Regions from separate parts of the Brachybacterium sp. sponge genome, predicted to be linked through region 3. Evidence: riboswitches for the same ligand, from Rfam matches in the RefSeq annotation. Region 3 holds a riboswitch; each other region holds the start of a gene.

Region 1 (7,130 bases), 440 kb from region 3:
GCCTCGTAGCCGGAAGTCCAGGCGGTGCGGTTGTTCTCGACGGCCAGCGGCTGGTCGCGGCAGATGAACGCGCGGTGCGCGTTCTTGATCATCGCGCCGGGCAGCAGATGCGTCTCGCAGAGGATCTGGAAGCCGTTGCAGATGCCGAGGACGGGCATGCCGCCGTTCGCGGCGTCGACCACCTTGTCCATCACGGGGGCGAAGCGGCTGATCGCCCCGGCGCGCAGGTAGTCGCCGTAGGAGAAGCCGCCGGGCAGCACGACCGCGTCGACCTCGTGCAGCGAGTCGTCGCCGTGCCACAGCGCGACCGGCTCGGCGCCGCCGAGCCGCACGGCGCGCAGCGCGTCGCGGTCGTCGAGCGTGCCGGGGAAGGTCACCACACCGATGCGCATCAGGCCGCGCCCTTCGCGGAGGGGTCCTCCACGTCGATCGAGACGACGTCCTCGATCACCGGGTTGGACAGCAGGGTCTCGGCGGCCTCGCGCAGGGAGGCGAGCACCTCGTCGGTGATCTCGCCCTCGACCTCGAGCTCGAACCGCTTGCCCTGGCGCACCGAGGCGATGCCCTCGAAGCCCAGACGGGGCAGCGCGGCGGCGACCGCCTTGCCCTGCGGGTCGAGGATCTCCGGCTTCGGCATGACGTGGACCACGACACGTGGCATGGGGGCACTCCTGAGGGGACGTGTGGCGCGCGCGGCGGCGTGCCGGGGGCTGGTGCTCGGGCACGGCCCGAGGGCCCCATCGTACCGAGGAACGCGGGGGCGCCGACGGGGCGCCCACGGCGGTGCCCTCACGAGCGGACGGCCCGACGCCCTGGCACGTCCCGGCCGACGGGGACTAGGTTCGAGGCACGCGACCTCGATTCCCGGGAGGACCCGATGAAGATCCGCCACCTCGTCCATTCCTGCCTGCTCGTGGAGACCGCCGGGCGACGCCTGCTCGTGGATCCGGGCGGCTTCAGCGCCGACGCGGTGCGGGGCCTGGGCGCCGAGGAGCTCGCGAGCCTCGACGCCGTGGTGATCACCCATCAGCATCCCGACCACGTCGACCCCGCGCTGCTGGGCGAGGTGCTCGCCGCCGCGTCCGACGCCGAGGTGATCGCCGAGCCGGAGACCGCCCGGATGCTCACCGCCGCCGATGCCTCCGACGGCGGCGTCGGCGAGGGGAGCGGCGGGCCCCTCGTCGCGCAGGAGCGGGTGATCGCGCTCGCGGCCGGGGAGGCGCACCGCTTCACGCCCGTCGGCGACCACCCGTCGCTGCGGCTCGAGGCCGTCGGCGGACGCCATGCGATCATCCACCCCGACATCCCGCGGATCGGGAACTGCGGGATCGTCCTGTCCGCCGGGGACGGGCCGCGGCTCGGCATCACCGGGGACTCCCTCGAGCCGGTCCCCGAGTTCCACGGCATCGACGTCCTCGCCTTCGCCGTCACGGCGCCCTGGTCGAAGATGTCCGAGACCATCGAGTTCCTCCGCGCCGTCGGCCCGCGACTCGCCCTGCCCGTCCACGACGCGGTCGCGAGCGACCTCGGACGACCGATCTACCTGCGCCAGGCCACGAACCTCGCCCCCGAGGGCACCGAGGTGCGGGACTGGCCGGAGGACGGCGTCGTCGAGGTCGCCCGGAGCTGACGGCGCCATGTCGCACCGGGCCGAGAGCGAGCGCCGCCTCGAGGAGGCGCTCACGGAGACCGACCGGCGACGGTTCCTCCCCGAGGAGCTGCGGCGGCTCGCCGGCGAGGATCGGCCCCTGCCGATCGGCCACGGCCAGACGAACTCCCAGCCCACGACGGTGCGGAACATGCTCACCCTCCTCGACGTGCGACCGGGGCAGCGAGTGCTCGACCTCGGCGCGGGATCGGGATGGACGACGGCGCTGCTCGCCCGGCTGTGCGGGCCGGGCGGGAGGGTGATCGGCGTCGAGCGGCGCGCCGAGCTGATCGGCGCGGCCCGGGCCGCGCTCGCCGGGACAGCGGACGCGGGGACCGCGGAGGCCGAGATCCGTCTCGCGCAGCCCGGCGTGCTCGGCGCGCCGCAGGACGCGCCGTACGACCGGATCCTCGTCTCCGCGCAGGCCGACGCCGTGCCGGAGAGCCTCGTCGCGCAGCTCGCGGACGACGGCGTGATGGTGATCCCCGTGAACGAGCGGATGCTGCGCCTGGAGCGTCACGGGGAGGACGTCGCCGCGAGCGAGCACGGCGCGTATCTCTTCGTCCCCCTCGTCGAGGATCCGCCGACGACCCGCTGACAGCAGCGCCGGACACGAGGCGCGTGCGCCGGACGGGACAGATAGGGTGCGGGGCGTGCACGGGAGTCCGGCAGGCCGGGCTGAGAGGGAGTACTCGAACTCCGACCGTAGAACCTGATCCGGATCATGCCGGCGCAGGGAGCTCCGCCGAGCGATCGTCGCCGCGCGCCCGTGCCCGTACGAAAGGCATGGACCGTGACCTCATCGCCCACCGCCCCCACCGCGCCCGCCCCCTCCGGCGACCCGACCGCGACCCCGCTCGGCTTCGGGGTCGGGGCCCGAGTCACCGCCGCCGTGATGAGCGAGGACTACGCCCGGATCCTCACCGATGCGCTCTCCCGGCTGGACCTCACCGGCCTCGTGCACGAGACCGGGGACGTCTCGACCTATCTCGGCGGCCACGAGACCCACCTCCAGCGCGCCCTGATCGACCTGGCCGAGGCGCTCGCCCGCACCGGCCACCACGCGACGCTCACCGTGCTGCTCTCGCGCGGCTGCCCCGGCGAGGTGGCCTGCGAGCTGCCCGGCGGCGCGGGCCCCCGCGCGACCGAGGTGCCGCAGCCGCGGAGCACCGGACGCTTCGCGAGCGCCGACTGGGCGCTCTATCCGCTGGCCGACGAGGTCGCCGTCGACGGCACCGCCCCCGATCACATGCGCGACATCTACGCCGCGATCGACCATGCGAAGGACCTCGGCACCTTCCGCGGCTCCGAGCACTTCGTCACCCGGCTCGAGGGCGACGCCGGCGACGTGATCGCGACCGCGCTCGCCGGCTGGCTGCTCGTCGGCCGCGGCGTCCAGCACGTCACCAGCCACCTCACCCTCTCGCTGAACAGCCCCTCGCACGAGGTGCGGGAGCTCGCCCCGGCGCAGGACGAGAACGCGGGGGAGGCCCGATGACCGCCCCCCGCCTCGCCCCTGACGCCGCCCCTGCCGGCACGTCCCGTCGCCGCACCCCGCTGAGCCTGCGCGAGCTCGTGCTCGTGGTGGTGCTCGGCGTCGTGTTCGGGTTCCTGTACTGGGTGTTCGTGCAGGCCTGGAACGGCCTGGCGATCGCGATGGGCCCGGCCGGGGACCTCGCCCAGCACCTCGTGTTCGGCTCCTGGCTGCTGGTGGCGCCGGTCGCGATCGCGATCCTGCGCCGACCGGGCGTGGGGATCCTCGCCGAGATGCTCGCCGCGGTCATCGAGGTGGTCTTCCTCGGCAGCCCCGTCGGCCCCCTGCTGCTGCTCTCCGCGGCGCTGCAGGGGATCGGCTCCGAGCTGCCCTTCGCCCTGACCCGATACCGCCGCTTCGGCTGGGGCGTGTTCGCCGCATCCGGCGCGCTCGGCGCGGGCCTGGTGTTCTTCTGGACCGCGTACCGGATGGGCTGGTACGGCCAGGACCTGCTCGCGCTCCGGCTCGGCGTGCAGGTGCTGTCCGGGATCGTGCTCGGCGGCCTGCTGGCCCGCGTGATCGTCCGGGCCCTCGAGCGCACCGGCGTGCTCGCCGACTTCGCGATCGGCGCCGCGGACGCGGCACGGATCCCCGAACGCCGTGTCCGCTGAGGCGCACGCCGCGGACGCGGCCCCGGCCCCGGTGCAGGGGCAGAGCGCCGAGCCTCTGCAGGCCCCGGAGCAGGAACCGGTCCCGGCCCGGCCACCGGCTCCCTCGGGCGGCCCCTGGGCGGCTCCCGCCGGCGACCCCCGGGTGGTGATGGCCGAGGGGCTCGAGGCGGTGCTGCCCTCGGGGGACGGCGTCGGCCCCTGGAGCGGGGAGATCCGTGCGGGCGAGCAGGTGCTGCTGCTGGGACCGTCCGGCTCGGGCAAGTCGACCCTGCTGCGGGTGCTCGCCGGGGCGATCCCGTCCCATCAGCGCGGACGGGTCACCGGCTCGGTGCGCCTCCGCGCCGACACGGCCGACGGACCGGCCGACGGCACGCCCGGAGGCCCGGTCGACGGCATGGCCGACGGTCCGGCCGATGGCCCCGCCGAGGGTGCGGGCGTGATCGACCCGGTGTCGGGCGGGGTCCTCGCGACCGCACCCGTGCTCGGGCATCTCGGCCAGGACCCGGTCGACGGGGTCTGCCTCCCGCTGATCGCCGACGACGTCGCCCTCCCGCTCGAGAGCGCCTGCACGCCCCCGGAGCGGATCGGGCCGCGGGTCCACGAGGTGCTCAGCGCGATGGGGGTGGGCGAGCTCGCGCATCGCTCCGCCGCGACCCTCTCCGGCGGACAGCTGCAGCGGGCCTCGCTCGCCGCCGCGATCGCCGCGCGGCCCCGGCTGCTCCTGCTCGACGAGCCCACCGCCATGCTCGACGCCGAGGGCGTGGCCGCGGTGCGGAGCGCCGTCGACGCCGCGACGGATCAGACCGGCTGCGCGCTGCTGCTGGTCGAGCACCGCCTGGACGACTGGGCGGGGGAGCAGGGCCTGGACGGGCTCCCCGCGCGGACCGTGGCGCTGGACCGCTCCGGCCGGGTGCTCGCCGACGGGCCGACGCGGGAGGTGCTCACCGCCCACGGACCCGCCCTGCGGGAGCAGGGGTGCTGGCTGCCGCGCGAGATCGAGGAGCGGATCGGCGCCCCCGAGCCCGTCGGGACCGTCTCCGTGCCCTCGGCGTCCGCGACGCCTCGCTCGGAGGTGCTGATGCATCTCCGTGACGCGACGCTCGGCCCGCCCGATCCGTCCGGTGAGGGCGAGGATGCCGTGCTCGCCGGCGCGGACCTCGAGATCCGCGCCGGGCGGCTGCTCGCGGTCGTCGGCCGCAACGGCGCCGGGAAGTCCACGCTGCTCGGCGCCCTCTCCCGGCTGGACCCCCTGCGGGCCGGGGCGCTCGAGGGCGCGGCGGCGGGCCTCGTGCTGCAGCGTCCCGAGTCCCAGTTCGTCGCCGACACGGTCGAGGACGAGCTCGCCGCGAGCGGCGCCCCGCCGGACGTGCGGCGCGCGATGCTCGAGCGCCTCGACCTCGCCGACCACGCGGCGCAGAGCCCCTACCGCCTCTCCGGCGGGCAGCAGCGCCGCCTCTCCCTCGGCGCGATGCTGCTCGCCGACCGCCCGGTGCTCCTGGCCGACGAGCCCGGCTACGGCCTGGACCGCGCCGCGCACGAGGCCGTTCTTGCCCTCCTGCGGGAGGCGGCCGATGCGGGACGCGGCGTGGTCATGACCACCCATGACCTGCGCAGTCTCGAGGCCGCGGACGAGGTGGTGGTGATCGCCGACGGACGGCTCGTCGGCCCCCTCGCCCCGACCGCGCTGCTGGCCGATGACGCGCTGCTGCGCCGGGCCGGGCTGCGGGTCGCGGGCCGGCCGGGGCCGCACCTCCGCGAGGACACAGAGGCCGAGCGGGCAGTCTCATCGGCCCCTGCGCGCACCGACGGCTCGCTCACACAGGGGACAGGAACCCCGCGCTCCGAGCGGTCGAGCTCCGCGCCCGCCGACGGCCCGCCGCCGCGGACGGCGCTGGACCCGCCCGCCCGGCCGCGGGCCCCGCTCGCGAGGCGCGATCCGACCGTGCTGCTCGGCCTGCTCACGACGCTCAGCATCGTCTGCATCACGCTCACCGACCCCGCGCCGCTGCTGGTGCTCTGCGCGCTGCTGGCCGCGGGGACGATGCTCGGGCTCCGCCTCGGCCCGCTCGCCCTGGCCCGCGCGCAGGCCCCGTTCGTGCTGTTCGCGGCCGGGGTGTTCATGGTCAACGTGCTCAGCCGACCCGGCCACGAGCCGTGGCCCGACCTGCCCGTGCGCGTGACCAGCGAGGGGATCGTGCTCGGTGCCGCGCTCGCGCTGCGGGCGCTGGTGATCGGGCTCGGCGCGGTCGCCGTCGTGCGCGCGAGCGACCCCGGCCGCACCGTGACCAGCCTGCGCACCCACGCCCGCCTGCCGGCCCGTATCGCGCTCGCGCTCCTGGCCGGCCAGCGCCTCCTCGAGGACCTGCCGAGGCGCTGGGCGACGATCACCCGCGCCCACCGGCTGCGTCGGCCCCCGTCGGCCGACGGCACCCCCGCCCGGCTCGGGCCGCGGGCGATGGCGCGATGCGCCTTCGCGCTGCTCGTCGACGCGATCCGCTCCTCGACGAGGATCGCCTTCGCGCTCGAGAGCCGGGGACTGGGCACGGGGGAGCGCACGCAGTGGCGGACCGCCGCGCTCACCCGGGCCGACGGCGCGCTGGTGGTCGGGGTCGTGCTCGCGGTCGCCGCGGTGCTGGTCCTCGCCGGCTGAGCGAGGAGCCGGGTGGACGCCCCTGACAGTCTCGTCGGGGCCCGCGCCTCAGCGGCGCAGCGCGGCGGGGGCCCCGCGCACCGGCGTCCACGTGGAGGCGACGCCCGCCCCGCCGGTCGCCGGGCGCCTCAGAAGCTCGTGCCGGTCAGGCGCTCGTAGGCCTCGATGTAGCGGGCACGGGTCTGGGCGACCACCTCGGCGGGCAGCTCGGGCGGCGGTGTGTTCGAGCCCTTCGACCAGCCGGAGGCGGGGGAGGTGAGCCAGTCGCGCACGAACTGCTTGTCCAGGCTCGGCTGGACGCGGCCCTCCTGGTAGGTGTCCGCGGACCAGAAGCGGGAGGAGTCGGGGGTGAGCACCTCGTCGCCGAGCACCAGCGTGCCGTCGGTGCGGGAGCGGCCGAACTCGAGCTTCGTGTCCGCCAGCACGATCCCGCGCTCCCCGGCGAGGGTGCGCGCGCGCTCGTAGACCGCGAGGGTCATCCGCTCGAGCTGCTCGGTCAGCTCCGCCCCGAGCAGGTCCCGGGCCTGGGCGACGGTGATGTTCTCGTCGTGCGCCCCGGCCTCTGCCTTCGTCGACGGGGTGAACAGCGCCGGGTCCAGGCGCGAGGCCTCCACCAGCCCGGACGGCAGCACGTGCCCGCCCACCGAGCCGCCGGCCCGGTAGTCGGCCAGGCCCGAGCCCGTCAGG
Region 2 (7,130 bases), on a different contig from region 3:
GCCGGGCCCCGTTACCCTGGTGGGGACCGAGAAGGAGCCCCATGACCGACACCCCCGCGGAGCCCCGCCCGCACTGCGACGACCCCCACGATCCCCATGACCACACCGGTCATGACCATCCCCCCACCGGGGCGGATCTCGTCCGGGACCTCGTCAAGGGCCTGTCGATCCAGGCCCTGCTGATACCCGCCCTCGCGATCGTGATGCTGGTGGCGATCCTGCCCTTCGCCCCCACCACGCCGGTGCCGTTGCTGCTGGGCATCGGGCTGGGCGCCCTGCAGCTCGTCTCCCTCGTCGCGACGAGCCTCTTCGTGGCCCGCACCCGCCGCCAGCTCGCCGTGAACCCGGGGCTGGTCGCGGTGCGCAGCGTGCTCGAGGAGGTGCTGCGCATCGCCGCGGTGCTGCTCGCTCTCGTGCTGTGGCCGGCCGACATCCGCTCCGAGCTCGGGGTGTGGGTGGGCGCCGGCTGCGCGCTGGTGTGGATCGTGCTGGCGACCGCGCAGACCGTCGCGACCCGGCGCCGCATCGCCACGCCCGGCGACTGGTCCGAGGAGGCGATCTCGACCCTGCTCTCCCAGCGCGTCGGCGCCCGCGAGACCGTCGTGATGCGCCTGCTGGACGTGCTCGGCACCGTGATGTTCCAGCTCGGCGCGACCGTGCTCGTGATCCTCTCGCCCGTGCTCGCCGTCGGCACCGCCGTGCTCTCGATCGGCACCGGGCTGTCGACCCTCGTCCTCCAGCGCAGGCCTCCGGCGGAGCGCTCCCGCACCCCCTGGGCGTACATGCCCATCGCCCTCGGTGCACTGACCCTCGCCCTGGCCGTGCTCGGACTGCTGAGCCTCTGACCGACCGACCCCACCACCCCCGCAGGAGCCGATGATGACCGCTGCCCTCCCCTCCGGACTCGACCTCGAGCAGGTCGACGCCGCCGCCCGCCCCCAGGACGACCTCTTCGGCCACGTCAACGGCCGCTGGCTCGCCGAGCACGTGATGCCCGCCGACCGGTCCAGCGACGGCGCCTTCCACGCGCTGCGCGACCTGTCCGAGGAGCGGGTGCGGGAGATCGTCGAGGAGGCGGCCGACGACGTCGCGCGCACCGCGGACGAGGCGGGGAGCCTGCCGGTCCCGACCACCGACCACGCCCGGATCGGCACGCTGTACCGCATGTTCATGGACACCGAGGCGATCGAGGCCGCGGGCCTGTCCGGCCTCGCCGACCTGCTCGACGAGATCGGGGCGACCCGGGACCTCGAGGGCCTCGTGCGCCGGATGGCGGCGCCCGACTCGGGGGCCTCGGCGGTGCTCGCCTACGTGTGGACCGACGACCACGACTCCTCCCAGTACCAGGTCAAGATCCATCAGGGAGGCCTCGGCCTGCCCGACGAGTCCTACTACCGCGAGGAGCACCACGCCGAGACCCGCGAGGCCTATGCCGCGCACCTGGCGAACCTCGCCCGCCTCGCCGAGCTGCCCGGCCGTGCGGGGCTCGCCGCCGGCGGCCCCGAGGAGCTCGCCCGCGCCGTGCTCGACTTCGAGACCCGCCTCGCCGCCTGCCACGTCGACGTGGTCCGCCTGCGCGACCGGGAGAAGTCCGACAACCCCATGGACGCCGCGCAGCGCCGCGAGCTCGCCCCCGCCTTCCCCTGGGACGCGTACATCGAGGGCACCGGCGCGCCGGCCGCGGCCTTCGACGTGGTCTCCGTCGGCCAGCCCGAGTTCGTCTCCGCCGCCGCGGAGCTGCTGGCCGGGGAGGACCTCGCCGTGCTGCGCACGTGGCTCGCGATGCACACCGTCTCCTCCTACGCCCCCTATCTCCCCGCCGCGCTGGTCGAGGAGGACTTCGACTTCTCCGGCCGCGTCCTGTCCGGTGCGGAGGAGCTGAAGGAGCGGTGGAAGCGGGGCGTGGCCCTGGTCGAGGGCGCGGTCGGCTTCGCCGTCGGCCGCGAGTACGTCGCCCGCCACTTCCCCGCCGCCCACAAGGAGCGCATGACCGCGCTGGTCGACGCCCTGATGGACGCCTACCGCGACTCGATCAGCTCGTTGGACTGGATGACCCCGGCCACCCGCGAGAAGGCGCTCGCGAAGCTCGAGAGGTTCACCCCGAAGATCGGGTATCCCTCGACGTGGCGCGACTACGACGGCCTCGAGCTCGTCCCCGGCGACCTCGTCGCGACCGTCCGCGCCTCCCGCCGCTTCGAGGCGGACTTCGAGTTCTCGAAGGTCGGCGGGCCGATGGACGAGACCGAGTGGCACATGACCCCGCAGACGGTCAACGCCTACTACAACCCCGGCCGGAACGAGATCGTCTTCCCCGCCGCGATCCTCGAGCCCCCGTTCTTCGACGCGGAAGCCGACGACGCCGTGAACTTCGGCGGGATCGGCGCGGTGATCGGCCACGAGGTCGGCCACGGCTTCGACGACCAGGGCTCGAAGTACGACGGGGACGGCAACCTCGTCTCCTGGTGGACGGCGGAGGACCGCGAGGCCTTCGACGCCCGCGCCGCCCGTCTCATCGCGCAGTACTCGGAGCTCTCCCCGCGCGAGCTCGACGACTCCCACCGAGTCAACGGCGCCCTCACCATCGGCGAGAACATCGGCGACCTCGGCGGGCTCTCCATCGCAGTCAAGGCCTATCTCGCCAGCCGCTCCGAGGAGGAGGCCGCGGCCGAGCTCGACGGGCTCACCGGCCTGCAGCGCGTGTTCTGGTCCTGGGCGACCGTGTGGCGGGGCCGGAACCGGCCCCAGGAGGCGATCCGCCGCCTGGCCGTGGACCCGCATGCGCCGATGGAGTTCCGCTGCAACACGGTCGCCGGGCACATCGACGAGTTCCACGAGGCCTTCGACGTGCGCGAGGGCGACGGCATGTACCGCGCCCCCGAGGAGCGGGTGAGCATCTGGTGAGGCCCGATCCGCCCTTCCACGTCGGGCGGACGGTGCCCTCGTCCGTGGGCTGGACCCGCGTCGTCGTCACCGTGGTGGCGGGCCTGATCGTGTCGGGCCTGCTGCTGCAGCGCGGCTCGGCGCCGGGCGCGATCGCGGTGCTCGCCGCCTTCGCGCTGCTGGCGCTGTGGACGTGGATGGGCCAGGCCACCCGCTTCGTGGTCGACGGGAACGGGGTCACCGTGAGCCTCGGAGGCTTCCTCCCCCGCCGGGTCTGGCCGATCGAGGACTTCCGCACCGTGCAGCTGCGCGATATCCCCACCGGCACCGTGGGCGTCGCCCTCGGCGGCTACGGCTGGCGGCGCGGGAGGGCGATGACCCCGAAGCCCGAGGAGCTCACCCCCGTCGGCCGGCGGAAGATCTTCACCCTCGCCGAACAGCAGCGTCCCTACCGGATGCTGGTCACCCGGCCGGGCACGAGCGTGGAGATCATCGGGACGAAGGACACCTGCTACATCCTCTCCCCCGTCGACCCCGAGGCGGCCGCCGATGCGATCGACCAGGCCATCCGTGCCCGCCGCTGAGCGTGCTCCTGGGCTAGACTGTCTGCTCGTCATCCACTGACAGGGGAGCACCGTCCGGTGCTGAGAGTGCGCCGACGGCGCAGACCCTCGAACCTGATCCGGCTCGCACCGGCGTAGGGAGTCGGGATTTCCGTGGAGCACCGCCGGTGCTCCGCGCCCCTTCCAGGACCTGGGAGGAGACGTGATGACCCGTTATCGCACCGTCGATCTGCTGGTGACCGTGCTGATCGGGGCGGCCTTCGGGGTCGCCTTCCTCGGCTACGGCCAGCTCTACACCCTGATCGGCCCGCTGACCGCGGCGTTCAAGCCGGCCGAGGGGCTGCTGGCGGGGATCTGGTTCCTGCCGGCCGTGCTCGCCGCGCTGCTGGTGCGCAAGCCCGGCGCCGCCCTGCTCGCGGAGATGGTCGCCGCCGTGCTCTCGATGCTGCTGGGCAGTCAGTGGGGCTGGGGCACCGCCGTGTCCGGTCTCATGCAGGGCGGTGGGGTCGAGCTCGCCTTCCTGCTCACCCGCTACCGGCGCTTCACCCTGCCCGTGGCGGTGCTCGGCGGCGTGCTCTCTGCCTTGCTCGAATGGGGATGGGAGAAGGTCGCCTACTACCAGGAAATGAGCTGGGCCTTCTCCGGCACGATGCTCGCCTTCTTCCTGCTCTCGGGGGCGCTGCTGTGCGGGGTGCTGGGCTGGGCGGCGAGCCGGGCGCTGATCGCGACCGGCGCGGTGGACTCCCTGGCCTCCGGCCGGGAGGCGGCCCGCGCGGTGGAGGCCTGAGCACCGGGACCGTCCCGGCGGCGTCCGTGCACGTCGACGGGCTGCGCTGGCGGCCGCTCAGCCGGCGCGAGCCGACCATCGAGGGGCTCGACCTCGAGATCCCGCCCGGGCAGCGAGTGCTGCTGGCCGGGGCGAGCGGCAGTGGGAAGTCGACCGTGCTGCGGGCGCTGGCCGGGCTGCTGGACCCCGAGGACGGGGACGGCGAGGGGCTCGTCCCCGCGCCCAGCCGGCCCGGGGAGCGGGGCCTGCTGCTGCAGAACCCGGTGCACGCTCTGGTCGGCGCGACCGTCGCCCGCGACGCCGCCTTCGGACCGGAGAACGCGGGACTGCCCCGGCCGGAGCTCACCGAGCGCGCCGCCCGGGCGCTCGAGGCGGCGCGCGTCGACCTCGACCCTGAGCGGGCGCCGCTGGACGCCTCGGGCGGCCAGCAGCAGCGGATCGCGCTGGCCGGCGCACTGGCCCTGCGCCCCGACCTGCTGCTCCTGGACGAGCCGACCTCCATGCTCGATGCCCCGACGGCCGAGCAGGTGCGAGAGGCGATCCTGACGGTCGCGGGCGGCCGCACCCTCGTCGTCGCCGAGCACCGGTTCGGGCCCTGGCTGCCGCACGTGGACCGGCTGATCGTGCTCGGCCCTCGCGCCCGGGTGCTCGCCGACGGAGCACCGGGCGAGCTGCTCTCCCGGCAGCGGGAGGTGCTGGTCGCAGCGGGGGTGCTCGAGGACGGGACGGCCGGCGAGGAGGCGCGCGGCTCGGCCGAACCCGGCGAGACCGTCGCCGCGCTGCGCGGCGTCACCGTGCCCGCCCGGGGGCTCACCGCGCCGCAGGACCTCGCGCTGCGCTCCGGGCGGCTGACCGCGCTGACCGGCCCGTCCGGTGCGGGCAAGACCTCCCTGCTGCGCGTCCTCGTCGGCGCGACGGAGCCGGGCGCGGGCGCCGTGTCCCGCCCCGAGCCCTCCCAAATCGCCCTCGTCCCCCAGGACCCCGAGCACTCCTTCGTCGCGACGACCGTGCGGGAGGAGGTCCTCGCCTCCCCCTGGGCCACGGACGAGGCCCTCGCGGACGAGCTTCTTCAGCGGGCGGGCCTCGCCCCGCTCGCCGGCGCCCACCCCCACCGCCTCTCCGGCGGCGAACAGCGCCGTCTCGCGATCGTCGCGGCCCTCGCCCAGCGCCCCGGCCTGCTCGTGCTCGACGAGCCGACCGTGGGCCTGGACGCCCGGCGGCGCCGCGAGGTGCTGGAGCTGCTGCGCGAGGCGAGGGCCCGCGGCACGGCGGTGCTCGTCGCGAGCCACGACGAGCTCCTCGTCGACGCGGCCGACGCGCGCCACGACCTGCCCTCCCCGGCGCCGGGCGCGGTGCCCACGCCCTCGCCCCGCCGGGTCCCGGCCGACGCGCTGAACCCGCTGACGCTGAGCCTGATCGGGATCCTCGCCGCGATCGGCTCCTTCGCCGTGCAGAGCTGGCAGGGCGGGCTGCTCGCCCTCGCCCCGACCGTGCTGCTCGCCCCGCTGGCGGTGCGGAGCCTGCGCGGCGCGGCCCTGCGCCTGCTCCCGATCCTGCTCTCTGCGGCGGGGCTCGCCTGGACCACGGCGCTGCTGGGCGAGGCGCCGGCGCTGTCCGGAGAGGCATGGCTCGTCGGCCTGAAGGAGGCCGCGCGGATCACCGCCTTCGTCGCCCCCGGGGTGCTGGCCCTCGCCTCCGTGCGCCCCACCCCGCTCGGGGACGCGCTCGGCCAGCGCCTGCACCTGCCTGGACGGCCCGTCGCCGCCTCCGTGATCGCGCTGGTGCGGGTGGGGCATCTGGGCCGGCAGTGGGCGGCGATCCTCGAGGCCCGCACTCGCCGCGGTCTCGGCGGTCCCCGCTCCCCCCGGGTGCTCGCGGGTGCCACCCTCGCCCTGCTCGTGGACACGCTGCGCGGCGCCGAGCAGCAGGCCCTGGCGATGGACTCCCGCGGCTTCGCGACCGCGACGCACCGCACCTGGGCGGCGCCGAGCCCCGTCGGACCCGCGGACCTGCTGGGGGTCGTGATCGCGGCGGGACTGCTGGTGTGGCCGCTGATCGCCGAGCTGCTCGTCGGCCCCGCGTAATACGCTGGGGCGATGACCGACGACTCCCTGGATCCCGAGCTCATCGAGCTCGCCAACACCCTGCTCGACGCCGCCCGGAAGGGCGACGCCGAGACCGTGCGCGCTTTCCTCGACAACGGCGCGCCGGCGAACCTGCGCGACGCCTCCGGGAACTCCCCGCTCATGCTCGCCGCTTATCACGGGCACGCCGCGCTGGTGAGCGAGCTCGCCGCCCGCGGCGCCGACGTGGACCTGCTCAACGACCGCGGCCAGTCCCCGCTCGCGGGCGCCGCCTTCAAGGGCTTCACCGAGGTGGCGAGGGCGCTGCTCGAGGCCGGGGCGGACCCGGACCTCGGCGAGCCGAGCGGCCTGGCGACGGCGCGCTACTTCGAGCGGGCCGAGATCGTGGAGCTGATCGAGGCGCGTCGGGCCTGAGCCGACTGGGCCGGGCTCAGGCGCTCGCGGGGCGCAGCACCATCGCGACGTGCTCGATCCCTGCCTCGAGGAACACGTCGCTCACCGTCTCGAAGCCCATCGAGGCGTACCACGTTTCGAGATACGCCTGGGCGTCGAGGTGCACCTCGGCGCTCGGGGCGAGCTCCCGGGCCCGCTCGAGCGCCGCGACCATGAGGCGCCTGCCGTGGCCGCCGCGACGACGGTCCGCACGCACCGCGACCCGGCCGATGCGGAGCGTGCCGTCCGTCTCCCGCAGCAGGCGCAGGTGGGCGATCGGCGCGCCCTCCTCCTCGAGCCACAGCAGCTCCGTGGTCGGCTCGAGCTCGCGCCCGTCGAGGTCCGCGTCGGTCGCGCCCTGCTCCATGGTGAACACGTCCTGGC
Region 3 (7,130 bases):
ACGGAGAGGTCGCGCTCGGAATCGCTGGCCTCGCCGCCGGTGACGAAGGTGTGGGCGAGGACGACGGTGCGTGCGTCGGGCCGGGCCGCGGCGCGCTCGCGCACCCGGTCGAGGGCCGCGAGGGTGACGGCCTCGTGGCTGCGGGGCAGCGGCTCCTCGCCCTCGCCGGCGAGCTCGGTGCGGGCGCGGTCCGGCTCGAGATAGGGCAGGCCGAAGAACAGCACCTCGCCGTGCTCGTCCTCGACGGAGACGGGGTGCTCGATCCCGGGCAGGTCGGTGAGCAGGTGGATGCCGGCGCGCATCAGGGAGCGGCCGAAGCCGAGCCGCTCCGGGGAGTCGTGGTTCCCGCTGGTCAGCACCACGGTCGCGCCGGTGTCGGCGAGGCGGGCGAGGGCCCGGTCCAGGAGGGTCACGCTGCTCACCGCGGGCACGGCGCGGTCGTAGACGTCGCCGGGGATCACCACGACGTCCACCCCCTCGGCCTCGACGAGGTCGACGAGCCAGTCGAGGAAGGCAGCCTGGTGCTCGTGCAGGTCGACCTTGTGCAGGGTGCGGCCCAGGTGCCAGTCCGAGGTGTGCAGGATCTTCATGTCATCGAGCCTAGGGGCGGGGTGCGACGGACGAGGGACGGGCGCGCGGCATCAGAAGGGCGGCGGACCGTAGTCGCCCCATCCCTCGGGCGGGGGCTCCGGGAGCTGGGCACGGGGCGGCGGAGTCTCGCCGCGCGAGGACGTCGCCGTCGGCGGGGGTCCGGGCGGCACCTGCGTCTGCAGGGTCGGCTCCTCGGCCACCGGCGTGGTGAGCACACGCCGGTCAGCGGGATGCCCCGGCGGACTGTTCGGGCTGGTCGCGGGGCTGCCGGCGTGGGTGCCGCGCAGGAATCCGGTCCAGGCGGCGGTGAGCAGCTCGACCATCTCGAGGCTGGCGTGGTCGAGGTCGTTGAGGACGGTGACGGCGTCGCCGTGGCGGCCGACGGTCCAGCGGGTGCGACCGGGCCTGCCTGCCTGCGCGGGGAGCCGGGTGGGGTCCAGCAGGCCGTTCGTCTTGTCGAGGTGGTGCCGCCAGCACAGGAGGTGCAGGTTCTCGACCTCGGTGGCGCCGCCCTCGCCCGGGGTGCCGCGCAGGCACTCCTCGATGTGGTCGCACTCGGAGGCCCAGGAGGTGGGGCGCGTGCAGCCGGGGACGGCGCACTGCCCGTTGCGGAGCCGGAGGTGCTAGAGCATCGCGGGGGTGGGGGTGACGCGGTCGGCCGGGAGCGGGAGGAAGGCGCCGCTGCTCGCGCTGGTGAGGACGCGGTGCCAGACGGTGCAGCTGCCGGCAAGGGAGCGCGCCATCGAGGGCGGCAGCGGGGTGACGCCGTCGAGCATGCCGGGCTGGTCGGAGGCGCCGAGCAGGGTCAGCACGGGCACGGTGACGTTGAGGCGGAACCGCTCGGCGGGGACGGCGACCCCGTCGACGTCGAGTTCGGCGGCGTCGATCAGGGCGTAGCGCAGCCGGGTCAGCGGGAGGGCCCGGCCGGTCTCGCGGACGACGCCGTCGGGGTCGTGCGGGACGGGCGTACCGTCGCGGAGCGCCGCCCGCTGCGCCGCCTGGACGGCGCGGGCGGACTCGTCGATCGACTTCCACCGAGCGAGGATCTCGGGGATCGGACCCGTGATCCTCAGGGTCCCGGTGCCGGCCTCGGCGCCGGGCAGCAGCTCGACGGTGCGCTCGAGCGCGGCGACCGGATCGGGACGGCTCTCGCGCTCGGCGAGATGCTCGACGAGGGCGCGCAGGAGCGTGAAGAAACGTTCCGGGCTGATATCCGTGGACCATGTCGAGATCACGGCATCGAGATCCCTCCTGGAGGATTCGGAGAGCTTCTGCGAGGTCTTCAGCATCTTCTGGAACCAGGCCGACGGCATGCTTCCGGATTCGAGGTTCTCGAGGGTGCGCGGGAAATGATGCACGGCCTGGTACGCGTCACGCAGTCTCCAGCTCGCGGCGCTGCGAGTGACCCGGAGGCCGAGCGCGGCGCGGAGAGTCTCGACCTCGTCGAGCTCGCAGGCATCCTCGTACTCGCCCTCGACCTCGTGCAGGGCTGCGAGGGCGCGGTACTGCGCAGCGAGCGCGAGGGCGGTGGCGCGCTCCGCGTCCCAGACGCGCTGCGCGGCCTCGCTCAGAGCGGGGTCGTCGGCGCAGCCGCCGAGTTCAGGCAGCGCATCGCGAGTGCGCGCCTGACGCGCGGTGACGCGGTGGAGACGAGCAGGCAGCGACGCGATCAGGGCATCGACGGCATGGTCGGAGGTGGCAGCCGCGGCCTCGGGACGCCCAGCATCGCGTGCGTCGTCGGCGATCTCATCGCCCGACGAATGCTCCGGCTGCGTGATGCTCATCGGCCCCTCCTCCCCGTCCGCGTCGGCGATGCGTCGATGCACCGCCCCTTTCGATCCGACCCCTTCACACTAGGGGCCGGAACCGACAGAAGGAAGGTTCGAGAAGAATATGTGGATAACTTTCTGATCGAGTGGCGCATTTCGACCGCTATGCAGCTCTCGATCCACACCTTTCCTCCACAGTCCCACTTTTTCCACAATGTCATCCACCGGTTTTCGGAGGATTCGCTTCGTCTGTCGGACCCTTGCTGCAGGAGGCATCGACTCCAGACGCCCAGGCCCCTCCCCCGTCGCTTGGCCTACACTCGGCCGCTGGACACGGGGTGCGCCCGAGGCGCTGAGATCACACCCGTGGAACCTGATCTAGTTCGTACTAGCGAAGGGATGTCCGCATGAGCTCGGATCCTTGCACCCTCTTTCCCGCTGCCCTCCCCCGCGCCGCCGCGCCCGATCGGCCCGCTACCCGCCGGCCCGCACCCGACCGCCCCGCGCCGTCGGCCCCGCGCGTGCTCTCGATCGCGGGCACCGACCCGACGGGAGGTGCCGGCACCGCGGCGGACCTCAAATCGATCACCGCCGCGGGCGGCTTCGGCATGGCGGCGGTGACCGCGGTCGTCGCGCAGAACACCCACGGAGTGAGCGACATCCACGTCCCTCCCGCGCAGTTCCTCGCCGCGCAGCTCCGCGCGGTCTCCGACGACGTCGAGCTCGAGGCGGTCAAGACCGGCATGCTCGGCACCGCAGAGATCATCGAGGCCGCCCGGACCTGGCTCTCCGCGCACCCGCCGCGGGTGCTCGTGGTCGACCCGGTGATGGTCGCGACCAGCGGCGACAGGCTGCTGGAGCCCGAGGCGGAGCAGGCGATGATCCGCTTCTGCTCCCTCGCCACCGTGGTCACCCCGAACATCGACGAGCTCGCCGTCCTCACCGGCGAGCCCCGCGCGCACGACGAGGACGAGGCCCTCGCCCAGGCCGCCCGCTGGTCGGAGGCGACCGGCGTCGCGGTCGTCGTGAAGACCGGGCACCTCGACAGCCGCGAGGTCACCAACGCCTGGATCGCGGCCGACGGGACCCGTCACAGGGTGCACTCCACGCGGGTGGACACGACGAGCACGCACGGCACCGGCTGCTCCCTCGCGGCGGCGCTCGCGACCCGGCTCGGCGCCGGTGAGGACCCGGCCACGGCCCTCGCCTGGGTCACCGACTGGCTCCACGAGGCGATTCTGCACGGCGCAGAGCTGCAGGTCGGGAGCGGGAACGGTCCCGTCGACCACGCCCACCGGGCACGGCGGCTCGCGGCGGCGGGATCGGCCGCGCCGTGGGTCGCCGGCGGCGCGGTGCCGGACCGGTGGGAGCAGCCGGCCCAGCTCGCCGCCCGAGCGACGGCCGACGGCCCGACGGGTCCTGCCGCCTCGGTCCCGCCCGTCGGCCCGTGGACCGAGGCGCTGTGGGCGGCCGGGGCGCCGCTCGCCGGCGCGATCGAGGGCTCCGGCTTCGTGGCGGCGCTCGTGGACGGGAGCCTGCCCGAGGGGCAGTTCTCCTTCTATCTCGCGCAGGACGCTCACTACCTGCAGCGCTACTCCCGCGCCCTCGCGACCCTCGCCGCGACATCGGAGGACCCTGCCGCGCGGGAGTTCTGGTCGGACTCCTCCCGGCACTGCGTGGATACTGAGCTCGAGCTCCACCGCGGCTGGCTCGCGACCCGTCCTGACGCGGCGGAGGTGGCCGTCAGCCCGGTGACCAGTTCATACACCGACTTCCTGCTCGCCCGGGCGCTCGGGGACCCGACGGCCGTCGGAGCGGCCGCGGCGCTGCCCTGCTTCTGGCTGTACGCGCAGGTCGGGGCGAGCCTGCCCGAGGTACCGGACGAGCACCCCTACGCGGGGTGGCTCCTGACCTACCGCGACCCCACCTTCGTGGAGGGGGTGCGCGGGGCGCTCGGCGTCGTCGAGCGCGAGCTCGAGGCCGCTGATCCCGCCGTGCGGGCGGAGGCGGCGCGCGCCTTCCTCCTCGCCTGCCGCCACGAGCTGGAGTTCTTCGAGCAGGCACGGCGCGTGGCCCCCGCCGCCGTCGCCCCGAGCCCGGCCCTCGCGGGGGTGACCCGATGACCGCCGCCTCGATCGCCGCGACCGGCACCCGCGCCCTGCCGCCGGAGGGTCGGGCCGCGCTGCGCGCCGGCGTGGTCGGGAACTTCATCGACAACATCCATGTGTTCCTGCCGGTCACGGCGCTGGCCCCGGCGATGCTCGTGATCGCGGGCCCGTCGGCGACCGCGTCGGCGGCGGCGCTGATCATCGTCGCGATGCTGCTGGGCCGGCCGGTCGGCGGGGTGGTGTTCGGGCGGATCGCGGACCGCATGGGACGCACTCGCACCACTCGTCTCGCGATCGCGGGCACCGCGGCGTGCGCGCTCGCGATCGCGCTCGTCCCCACCCATCAGGTGCTCGGCCCGGGCACGGTCGCGCTGATCCTGGCGCTGCGCTTCCTCGGCGGCATCTTCGTGGCCGGTGAGTACTCGGCCGCGATCCCGCTGGCGATGGAGTGGTCGACACCGCGCCGACGCGGGCTGATGAGCGGGCTGATCCTCTCGATGGCGCCGTGGGCGCAGGCCACGATCGCCTTCGCCGTCGCGGCGCTGCTGGCGGCTCTCGGGCCGGAGCAGTACGCGGTCTGGGGCTGGCGGGCGCTGTTCGTCGCGGGCGCGGCGCTGTCGATCGGGATGATGCTCTACTACGGGCGGCACGTGGTCGATGCGCCGCAGGCCCGGCGAGCACCGGCGTCGGCCGCCCCGTCGGCCCCGCGCCCGGGCCTGCGCAGCCTGCTCACCGGACGGTGGGCGTCCGCGTTCTGGGCGGCGTTCGTGCTGATGACGGGGCTGTGGCTGCTCACCGACTCGACCGTGCTGCTGCTGACGGCGCGGCTGTCCACCGACTCGCCGATCGCCCCGGAGGCGGTGCCGCTGGTGATGGGCGCGGCCTCGATCGCGCAGGCGCTCGTGATGGCGCTCGCGGGGCACCTCTCGAGCCTCGTCGGGAGGCGGCGCCTGCTGGTGGTGTGGGGCGCCGTCGCGGGGCTCGTTGGCCCGGTGCTGTGGTGGGCTGCGGTCACCGCGCCGACCCTCGCCGTCGCGTCGCTGCTGGCCGCGCTGCTGCAGGTCGCGACGGTCTCCGCCTACGGTCCGATCGCCGCCTATCTCTCCGAGCGGTTCCCCACCGCGATCCGCTCGACCGGCTACGGCTCCGCCTACAGCCTCTCCCTCGTGCTGCCGGCGCTGTACCCGTTCTACGTGCCGGCGCTCGAGCCGCTGCTCGGGCGGCACGTGACGGTGATGGGGATGGTCGCGCTCGGCGGGCTGCTCGTGGTGGTCGGGGCGCTGCTCGGCCCGCGGCTCTCCCCGCGGGAGATCGACGCGGACCTCGACGCGGTCGCCGGGCGGAGCGCGCGATGAGCCCCGCCGACGACCCCGATCTCGCCCGCGCCCTGCCCGTCGTCGCGGCGGTGCGGGAGGCGGCGCCGCTGGTCCACTGCCTCACCGCGACCGTGTCGATGCAGCTGGTGGCCGACGGGCTGCTCGCCGCCGGGGCGCGGCCGATGATGACCGAGACCGTCGTCGAGGCTCCCGTCGTCACGAGCGTGGCGGACGCGCTGCTGATCAACCTCGGCACCCTCTCGACCGACGCGATGGACGGCATCCCCGCCACCGTCGCGGTCGCGCGGGAGGACGGCCGGCCGTGGGTGCTGGACCCGACGGCGATCGGGATCGCCCCGGTCCGCACCCCGCTCGCGCGGCGGCTGATCGCGCAGCGGCCGACGGCGGTGCGCGGCAACGCCTCGGAGATCCTGGCCCTGGTGGGCGAGGCGGGAGGCGGGCGGGGCGCGGACTCGACCGCCGCCGCGGAGTCCGCCGCCGGCGCCGCGGCCGAGGTCGCCCGCCGCACCGGCGGGGCCGTCGCCGTCTCCGGCGCGGTGGACCTGGTGCTGGATGCGAGCCGCGAGGCCCGGCTCGACCGCGGCTCCGCGCTGCTGCCGCGTGTGACCGGGACGGGCTGCCTGCTGGGGGCGCTGACCGCCGCCTGCACCGCCGTCTGGGAGGATCCCTTCGAGGCCGCGCTCGCCGCGACCGCCTGGATGGCCCTGGCCGGGGAGCGCGCCGCGTCGCGCGCGACCGGGCCCGGCAGCTTCCGCATGCACCTGCTCGACGCCCTCGACGAGATCGGACGACGCCCATGACCGCCCCCTCCTCTCCGCTGGACCTGCGCTGCTATCTCGTCACCTCCGGCACCGGGCCGCGCACCGTCGAGGTCGCCGCCGAGGCCGCGGCGGCCGGGGCCGGGGTCGTGCAGGTGCGGGCCAAGGAGGCGAGCACGCGGGAGCTGCTCGAGCTCGTCCTCGCCGTCGCCGAGTCTGTCCATGCCGCGAACCCCGCCACGCGGGTGCTGGTCGACGACCGGGCCGACGTCGCCGCGGCGGCCAGGTCCCGCGGCGCGCACGTGCACGGCGTCCACCTCGGCCAGGACGACCTGCCCGTCCCCGACGCCCGCGCCCTGCTCGGCCACGACGCGGTCATCGGACTGACCACCGGCACGCTCGATCTGGTCCGCGACTCGGCCGGCGTCGCCTTCGACCTCGACTATCTCGGTGCCGGGCCGTTCCGCCGCACCCCCACGAAGGACTCCGGCCGGGAGCCGCTGGGCGTGGACGGCTATCCGGCGCTGGTGCGGGCGACGATGCTGCCGATCGTCGCGATCGGGGACG
Region 4 (7,130 bases), on a different contig from region 3:
CACCACCTCCGCACCTCCGGCCCCGACCGGACCGACCACCCCCGTCAGCGCAGCCTTCATGGCCCGCTACGCCCTGGCCTACTTCGGCATGTGGGTCGCGCTGCTGACCCCCACCTCCCTCACCCTCGGGGTGCGGGCCAAGCAGGTCGCACCGGACGGCGCGGCCGAGCTGCTGTCCCTCGTGCTCGGGGTCGGCTCCGCCCTGGCGATCATCTGCAACCCGCTGTTCGGCAAGCTCAGCGACCGCACCCGCTCCCGTCATGGGATGCGGCGCCCGTGGATCGTGGGCGGCGCGCTGGTGGGGACCGTCGGCCTCGCACTGGTCGCCCTCGCGCCGAACGTGCCGCTGCTGGTGCTCGGCTGGGCGATCACCCAGGGCTCCTTCAACGCGGTGCTCGGCGCGCTCACCGCGATCCTGCCCGACCAGGTGCCCTCCGCGCAGCGCGGCCGGATGTCGGGGCTGCTGGGCCTGTGCGGCCCGCTCGGCATCGTGACCGGCACCTTCGTCGCCTCCCGGGTGGACCAGAGCGTGGCGCTGATGTTCCTGCTGCCGGCCGCGATCGGTCTCGCCGCGATCCTCCTGTTCGCGCTCCCCCTGCGCGACCGTCGCCTCCCCGCGGACCACCCGCTGCCCGCGTACAGGCTCGGCGAGTTCCTGCGGAGCTTCTGGGTCAATCCCTTCACCCACCGCGACTACGGCATCGCCTGGTTCAGCCGTCTGTTCATGAACTGGGGCTACGCCACCGGCATGAGCTACCAGGTCCTGTATCTCACCGACGGGCTCGGGATCGAGGTCGCGGTGGTGGCGGGCATCGCCTTCATCGCCTCCTCCGCACTGCAGGTGACGGCGGTGGTGTTCAGCGGGCTCGGCGGCTGGCTCTCGGACCGCATGGGCAGCCGCAAGAAGGTCGTGATGATCGCCGCGGTCTTCCTCGCCGCCGGGCTGGCCGTGGTCGCCTTCTCCGACAGCGTCCCCGCCTTCATCATCGGCGTCGCGATCGCGGGCGTCGGCCAGGGGCTGTACGTCTCGGTCGAGCTCGCGATCGTGGCCGAGGTCGTCACCGACACCACCACCTCCGCGCGTGACTTCGGCGTCTCCAACATCGGCAACACGCTCCCGCAGACGCTCGTGCCCGTGATCGCGCCGATCGCTCTTGCAATGCCGATGGTCGGCGGGGGCGGCGGGGAGAGCTTCGCGGCGCTGTTCCTGCTCGGCTCGGTGCTCACCCTGGTCGGCGCCGTGCTGATCCTGCCGATCCGCGCCTTCCGCTGACGCACAGGCGGACTGCTCCCCCGCCGCCCCTGCCCGCGGGCTACGGTGAGCGTCGGGGTGGGAACGGCGGCGCGGGGGCGCCGACGACCTCCTCCTCGTCCATCAGATCTCGCAGAAGGAGTCGCACCATGTCGCAGCCGCCCGAGGGCAGCAACCCGCTGGATCCGCAGCACGGACAGGGCTCCGCGCCCGAGCCGTCGAGCGGCGGATTCGGCGCCCAGGACCAGGCCCCCTCCGCGGGCGGGGCCGGGCAGGATCCCTACGCCGCCCCGTCGTCGGACCCCTACGGCCAGCAGACCGCCGCCGCGTCCGGCCAGCAGGACGCCTGGGGTGCGCAGAGCGCGCCGTCGGCCCCGCAGCCGCCCGCCCAGGACCAGGCCTGGGGCTCCGCGCAGAGCCCCGCGGCCGCGCCCTACCCCGCCACCGGCGGCGGCGCCTCCGGGGACGGCCGCTTCGGCGAGGCAGGCTTCTTCAAGGCGCTGTTCGACTTCAAGTTCGAGCACTTCATCACCGTGAAGTTCTCGTCCTTCCTCTACGTCATCGCGTTCGTCGTCGCAGCGCTGATGTGGCTGATGAGCATCATCAACGGCATCTTCCTCGGCATCGCCTGGGGCAGCATGAACAGCTTCTACGGCGAGGGCGGCTTCAACGCGTTCCCGCTGATCCTCTCGATCCTTTTCGGCTGGATCCCCTCCGTGATCGCGCTGATCGCGATGCGCCTCGGGCTCGAGTTCGCGGTCGCGACCGTGCGCACGGCCCAGAACACCGGCCGCATCGCGGAGGCCTCGCAGCGCTGACCTCGCTCCGGGCCTGGCCGGCCCACATGTCGTCCTGAACGGGGCGTCCGCCGCTCGGCGGGCGCCCCGTTCGCGATAGGCTCGCAAGCATGGGGACGGAGTGGGGACCGCCGCCGGGGACGACGGCGCAGCACGGCGATGAGCTGGCACGACATCTGCAGGCAGGGCGCCTCGACGCCGCGCGCCGCACGGCCGACGAGCTCCTCGCGGTCGACGGCCAGGACGAGGTGCTCGCCCTCCTCGCCGAGCACGCCGGATCGAGCCCCGCCGCGCTCGAGCTCTTCGTCGAGGTGCTGGACGGCACCGGGGTGGTGCACCGCTTCGCCGGGGCCGCGCTGCTGGATCCCGGTGCGGTCGAGGACGTCGCCCAGGACTCGCTGATCTCGATCGCGGAGTCGATCCACCGCTTCGACGGCCGCTCCAAGGTCACCACCTGGGTGCATTCGATCGTCCGACGCCGCGTCGCGGACCATCTGCGGCGCCTGCGGGCCACGGTCGAGCTCGAGGAGCAGCACCGGTCCGCCGAGCGGATGAGCTCGATGACCGCCGAGCGCGTCAGCGTGCGGCAGGTGCTCGCGGATCTCCCGGACCTCTACCGCGTCCCCCTCGAGCTGCGTGACCTCGAGCAGCTGCCGTACGCGCAGATCGCCGCGAAGCTGGACCGCGCCGAGGGCACCGTGAAGTCGCAGGTCAGCCGCGGCCGGGCGATGCTCGCCGGTCGGCTGGGCGCGGGCGATCCCGTGCCCGGGGCTCCCGCGTGACGGCGCTCGGCGAGCGCTACCGCCTGGGCGGGGTGATCGGCGCGGGCTCCTTCGCGACGGTGCATCGTGCGCGGGACGAGCGGCTCGACGCGGATGTCGCGGTGAAGGTGCTCGCGGAGAACCACAGCCTGAACCCGGAGATCCGCGAGCGTTTCATCGCCGAGGGCCGCAGCCTGCGCCGCGTCGGCGGGCGCCACCTCGTCTCCGTCCACGACATCGACCAGAACGAGCGCCAGCAGCCCTATCTGGTGCTCGAGCTCGCCGACCGCGGCTCCCTGCGCCGCCGCGTCGAGGAGCTGCGCGCGGGCGGCTGGCGCGCCGCCGGCGCCGACGTCCTCGCCGTGGCGAGGCCCCTCGCCGCGGCGGTCGCCGCCGTGCACCGCGCCCAGCTGGTCCACCGCGATCTCAGCCCCGGGAACCTGCTGCTGACCAGCACCAGCGGTGAGGCGGCGCGCGCCGTTGGCATCGAGTCCTCACCGTCGGCCGTGGTGCGCGCCGACGAGCGGCTCCTCGTCGCCGACCTCGGGATGTGCAAGGACCTCGCCCGCAGCTCCGGCCTGACCGTCGCGGCGGGCACCGACGGGTTCCGCCCGCCAGAGCAGTCCCGCACCGGCACCGTCGACATCCGCGCCGACATCTGGGCGATGTCCGCGCTGCTGCGCTGGCTGATCGACGACGCCGAGATGCCGCAGGCGCTCCAGGACGTCCTCAACCGGGGCCTCTCCGAGGATCCCGCCGCACGCCAGGCCGAGGCGACGGAGTGGCTCGCCGAGATCGAGGAGGCGCTCGCCCTTCCCCCGCCCGCTCGTCCGACGGGCGGCGCCGACCCCGAGACGGTCGGCGCCTCGGCCGCGAACGGCACTGCGGGAGCTGTCGACGGTGCGCCGGGGGCCGACGGCGATGCGGGCGCCCGCCCCAGCGCGGCCGACAGGACCACCGCGCACACGACGACCTCGCAGTCCGCGGAGGGTTCAGACGCTGACGTCCCCGCCGCAAGCCCGCGCCGCCGCGCCCTCCTCGTCGCGCTGCCGGCGCTCGCGCTCGGCGTCGGCCTCGGGGCCGGGGCGCTGCTGGGACTGGACGCGTCCGCCCCGTCTGCCGCCGGTTCGTCCTCCCTCGAGATCGCCGGACCCGAGGAGATCCGCGTGGGCGAGCAGGCGGTGTTCACCGCCGAGATGGCGGGCGTGGACTCGTGGGTGTGGACGCTGCCCACGGGCGAGCACCTCGTCGACGCCCAGCAGGCGACGCTGACCGCCTCGGGACCGGGGCGCGCCGAGCTGGTGCTGCGCGCCCGCACCGCGAAGGGCCAGGAGCTGGAGGCACGGCGCGTGGTGAGGGTCCACGCGTGACCGCTCGAGGAATTGGCCCAGATCCGATGCAACCGATCCGCTCCGGCCGACGACATACATCGTGAGAGAACATCCCCGGCGGCCGCGCAGCCGCCCGAGAGAAGGAGTCCGACCATGACCGCTCACCGCATCCGTCTCACCACCCGGCGCGGGGCCCTGCTGGCCCTCGCCTCGCTCGGCGCGCTGTCGCTCGCGGCCTGCACCACCGGCGGCGACGCCGAGTTCGAGGAGTCCGGTGGGAACGAGGCCGGCGACGGCGGCTCCGACAGCGACTCCGGCGACCAGGAGCAGCCGGCCGCGTCCGACGGCGGCGGGGAGGAGGGCTCCGCGGGCGGTGCGGACGATGCGCAGGCAGCCTCTTCCGTCGACCCGGCCGACGCGATCGCCACGCTCGAGTACCCCATCGCATCCGACGAGGCGGAGGGGACGATGACCGTGGGCCTGCACCACCTGCGCCGGCGCGGCGAGACCCTCGAGCTGCTGCTCACCTTCACCCCGGAGTTCACCGAGCCCGGCGCCTTCACGCTCTTCGACCTGCACGGCGACAACCACTCCGTGGTGGCGCCGGCCCTCGTGGACCGTGCGAACCTCACCCGCTACGACATCCTGAACACCAGCAAGAGCTACGACAGCCCGGCGATGTGGAACAGCACGCAGAACGTGATCGAGCTCTCCTCCGGCGACACCCAGGCGTACTGGGCGAACTTCGCCGCCCCGATCGACGACATCACCGCGATCGACGTCGTGATGGGCGCGGGCCCCTCCTTCGAGGACGTGCAGATCGAGGCCGAGGAGGGATGAGGATGCTCCGCACGACTCCGCAGCCCGAGGCGACGCACCTCTCTCCCGCCGACCCGTCGCCCCGTCGCGCCGAGCCGCCCCGACACGGCGCCCCGCGCCCTACGGCCGAGCCGTCGGCGGCCCGGGCCGCCCGCCGACGGGCCACGGCCGCCGCCTCGCTCGCGGCATCCGCCCTGCTGCTGGCCCTCGGCGCGCCCGCGGCCTTCGCCGAGGGCGAGACGAAGGGCCCGCCCGAGCAGCCCTTCGAGATCACCGACGAGATCCTCCAGCGCTCGATCACGGTCTACGACCCGGCACGCTCGATCACCGAGTGCGAACCCGCCCGCTCGATCACGGAGCTCGGCGGCAGCGAGCCCGCCGAGGACGAGGTGATCGTGCTCGAGGCCGACATCCTCTTCCCCTCCAACGCCTGGGACCTCTCCGTCGGGGCCGCCGCCCGCATCGTCGAGCTCGCCGCCGAAATCCCCGAGGGCACGACCGTGCAGGTGGGCGGGCACACCGACTCTCTGCCCGTGGACCGCTCGCAGTATGACTTCGACAACCAGCAGCTCTCGGAGAACCGCGCCCAGGCGGTCGCCGACGCGCTCGCGGCGGAGCGCCCCGATCTCACCCTCGAGGTCACCGGGCACGGCGATGCGAAGCCGTCCGCCGCAGGAGGCGGAGGGGACGACGCCGGCAATGCGGCGGACCGCCGCGTCGAGCTGCGCTACGGGGACTGACCAGGCCCCACCCTTCAGGACGAGCGGCCGACGGGCCCTGGCGCGGACCTCTACGCGGCAGGGCCCGTCGGCCGTGGCGGTCCGGCGCCCCTCGCGGACGCCGCGGACGTGCACGCCGCGGACGCGACCGCATGCGTCTGCTACGGTCGTCGCCGATCCCTCGGGTGCCCGTCGCAACGGGCTGAGATCGAACTGTCGCGGTTCGAGCACCGACCGAACCTGCCCCGGGTCATGCCGGCGAAGGAAGAAGGAGAGCGACTGCATGTCCGCACGCCCTGAGAACTACCCCACCCACAGCCTCGGCCACCTGGAGGACCCCGCGCACGGCCTGCGGGTGCCCGTCACCCGCATCGCCCAGGACCCCTCCCCCGCCGGGACGGCCAACCCGCCGCTGGACGTGTACCGCACCGCCGGTCCCGGCTGCGTCCCGGAGGAGGGCCTGCCGCCGCTGCGCGAGGAGTGGATCCGGCGCCGCGGCGACGTCGAGGAGTACGCGGGCCGGGACCGCGATCTGTCCGACGACGGGCGCGGTGCGGTGCGCCGCGGCGAGGCCAGCGCCGAGTGGCGCGGCGAGAGCCGGCCCCCGCTGCGCTCCCTCCCGGGCCGGTGCGTCACCCAGATGCACTACGCCCGTCGCGGCGAGATCACCCCGGAGATGCGCTATGTCGCGCTGCGGGAGGGCCGCGACGTGGAGCTGGTGCGCAGCGAGGTCGCGGCGGGTCGCGCGGTCATCCCCGCGAACGTGAACCATCCCGAGGCGGAGCCGATGATCATCGGCCGCAGCTTCCTGGTGAAGGTCAACGCGAACATCGGCAACTCGGCGGTGACCTCCTCGATCGCCGAGGAGGTCTCCAAGCTCGAGTGGGCCACCCGCTGGGGCGCCGACACCGTCATGGACCTCTCCACCGGGGACGACATCCACACCACCCGCGAGTGGATCCTGCGCAACTCCCCGGTGCCCATCGGGACCGTCCCCATCTACCAGGCGCTGGAGAAGGTGAACGGGGACGCGAACGCGCTGACCTGGGAGATCTTCCGGGACACCGTGATCGAGCAGAGCGAGCAGGGCGTGGACTACATGACGATCCACGCCGGGGTGCTGCTGCGCTACGTGCCGCTGACCGCGAACCGGGTCACGGGGATCGTCTCGCGCGGCGGCTCCATCCTGGCCGGCTGGTGCCTGGCCCGGCACCGGGAGAACTTCCTCTACGAGCACTTCGACGAGCTGTGCGAGATCTTCGCCCGCTACGACGTCTCCTTCTCCCTCGGCGACGGACTGCGGCCCGGCTGCCTCGCCGACGCGAACGACGCCGCGCAGTTCGCCGAGCTCGACACCCTCGCCGAGCTGACCCGTCGGGCGTGGGAGCACGACGTGCAGGTGATGGTCGAGGGCCCGGGGCACGTGCCGCTGCACCTGGTGCGCGAGAACG

What was found. Region 3 has a riboswitch for thiamine pyrophosphate ahead of A4A78_RS05210 (bifunctional hydroxymethylpyrimidine kinase/phosphomethylpyrimidine kinase). Riboswitches for the same ligand answer to the same signal wherever they lie in the genome.
Region 1: linked by a shared signal. The riboswitch ahead of A4A78_RS07240 (YkoF family thiamine/hydroxymethylpyrimidine-binding protein) and the one ahead of A4A78_RS05210 (bifunctional hydroxymethylpyrimidine kinase/phosphomethylpyrimidine kinase) in region 3 are both predicted to bind thiamine pyrophosphate.
Region 2: linked by a shared signal. The riboswitch ahead of A4A78_RS11835 (ECF transporter S component) and the one ahead of A4A78_RS05210 (bifunctional hydroxymethylpyrimidine kinase/phosphomethylpyrimidine kinase) in region 3 are both predicted to bind thiamine pyrophosphate.
Region 4: linked by a shared signal. The riboswitch ahead of thiC (phosphomethylpyrimidine synthase ThiC) and the one ahead of A4A78_RS05210 (bifunctional hydroxymethylpyrimidine kinase/phosphomethylpyrimidine kinase) in region 3 are both predicted to bind thiamine pyrophosphate.

Annotation. Positions count from the first base shown of each region.
Region 1 covers NZ_LRMP01000001.1:1,638,126-1,645,255, forward strand. The annotation lists gene purQ (phosphoribosylformylglycinamidine synthase subunit PurQ) at 1-392, opposite strand, end outside; gene purS (phosphoribosylformylglycinamidine synthase subunit PurS) at 392-661, opposite strand; gene A4A78_RS07230 (MBL fold metallo-hydrolase) at 878-1,630, shown strand; gene A4A78_RS07235 (protein-L-isoaspartate O-methyltransferase) at 1,638-2,246, shown strand; TPP riboswitch at 2,296-2,404, shown strand; gene A4A78_RS07240 (YkoF family thiamine/hydroxymethylpyrimidine-binding protein) at 2,442-3,146, shown strand; gene A4A78_RS07245 (ECF transporter S component) at 3,143-3,793, shown strand; gene A4A78_RS07250 (ATP-binding cassette domain-containing protein) at 3,783-6,443, shown strand; gene A4A78_RS07255 (phosphoribosylaminoimidazolesuccinocarboxamide synthase) at 6,572-7,130, opposite strand, start outside.
Region 2 covers NZ_LRMP01000002.1:862,352-869,481, reverse strand. The annotation lists gene A4A78_RS11850 (hypothetical protein) at 42-845, shown strand; gene A4A78_RS11845 (M13 family metallopeptidase) at 877-2,901, shown strand; gene A4A78_RS11840 (hypothetical protein) at 2,898-3,464, shown strand; TPP riboswitch at 3,496-3,601, shown strand; gene A4A78_RS11835 (ECF transporter S component) at 3,649-4,230, shown strand; gene A4A78_RS11830 (ATP-binding cassette domain-containing protein) at 4,257-6,314, shown strand; gene A4A78_RS11825 (ankyrin repeat domain-containing protein) at 6,327-6,728, shown strand; gene A4A78_RS11820 (GNAT family N-acetyltransferase) at 6,745-7,130, opposite strand, start outside.
Region 3 covers NZ_LRMP01000001.1:1,193,342-1,200,471, reverse strand. The annotation lists gene A4A78_RS05230 (exonuclease SbcCD subunit D) at 1-590, opposite strand, end outside; gene A4A78_RS18085 (hypothetical protein) at 642-914, opposite strand; gene A4A78_RS05215 (hypothetical protein) at 1,215-2,375, opposite strand; TPP riboswitch at 2,685-2,777, shown strand; gene A4A78_RS05210 (bifunctional hydroxymethylpyrimidine kinase/phosphomethylpyrimidine kinase) at 2,768-4,483, shown strand; gene A4A78_RS05205 (MFS transporter) at 4,480-5,823, shown strand; gene thiM (hydroxyethylthiazole kinase) at 5,820-6,605, shown strand; gene A4A78_RS05195 (thiamine phosphate synthase) at 6,602-7,130, shown strand, end outside.
Region 4 covers NZ_LRMP01000002.1:10,895-18,024, reverse strand. The annotation lists gene A4A78_RS08165 (MFS transporter) at 1-1,273, shown strand, start outside; gene A4A78_RS08160 (DUF4282 domain-containing protein) at 1,402-2,070, shown strand; gene A4A78_RS08155 (RNA polymerase sigma factor) at 2,160-2,831, shown strand; gene A4A78_RS08150 (serine/threonine-protein kinase) at 2,828-4,180, shown strand; gene A4A78_RS08145 (hypothetical protein) at 4,295-4,981, shown strand; gene A4A78_RS08140 (OmpA family protein) at 4,984-5,700, shown strand; TPP riboswitch at 5,851-5,965, shown strand; gene thiC (phosphomethylpyrimidine synthase ThiC) at 5,963-7,130, shown strand, end outside.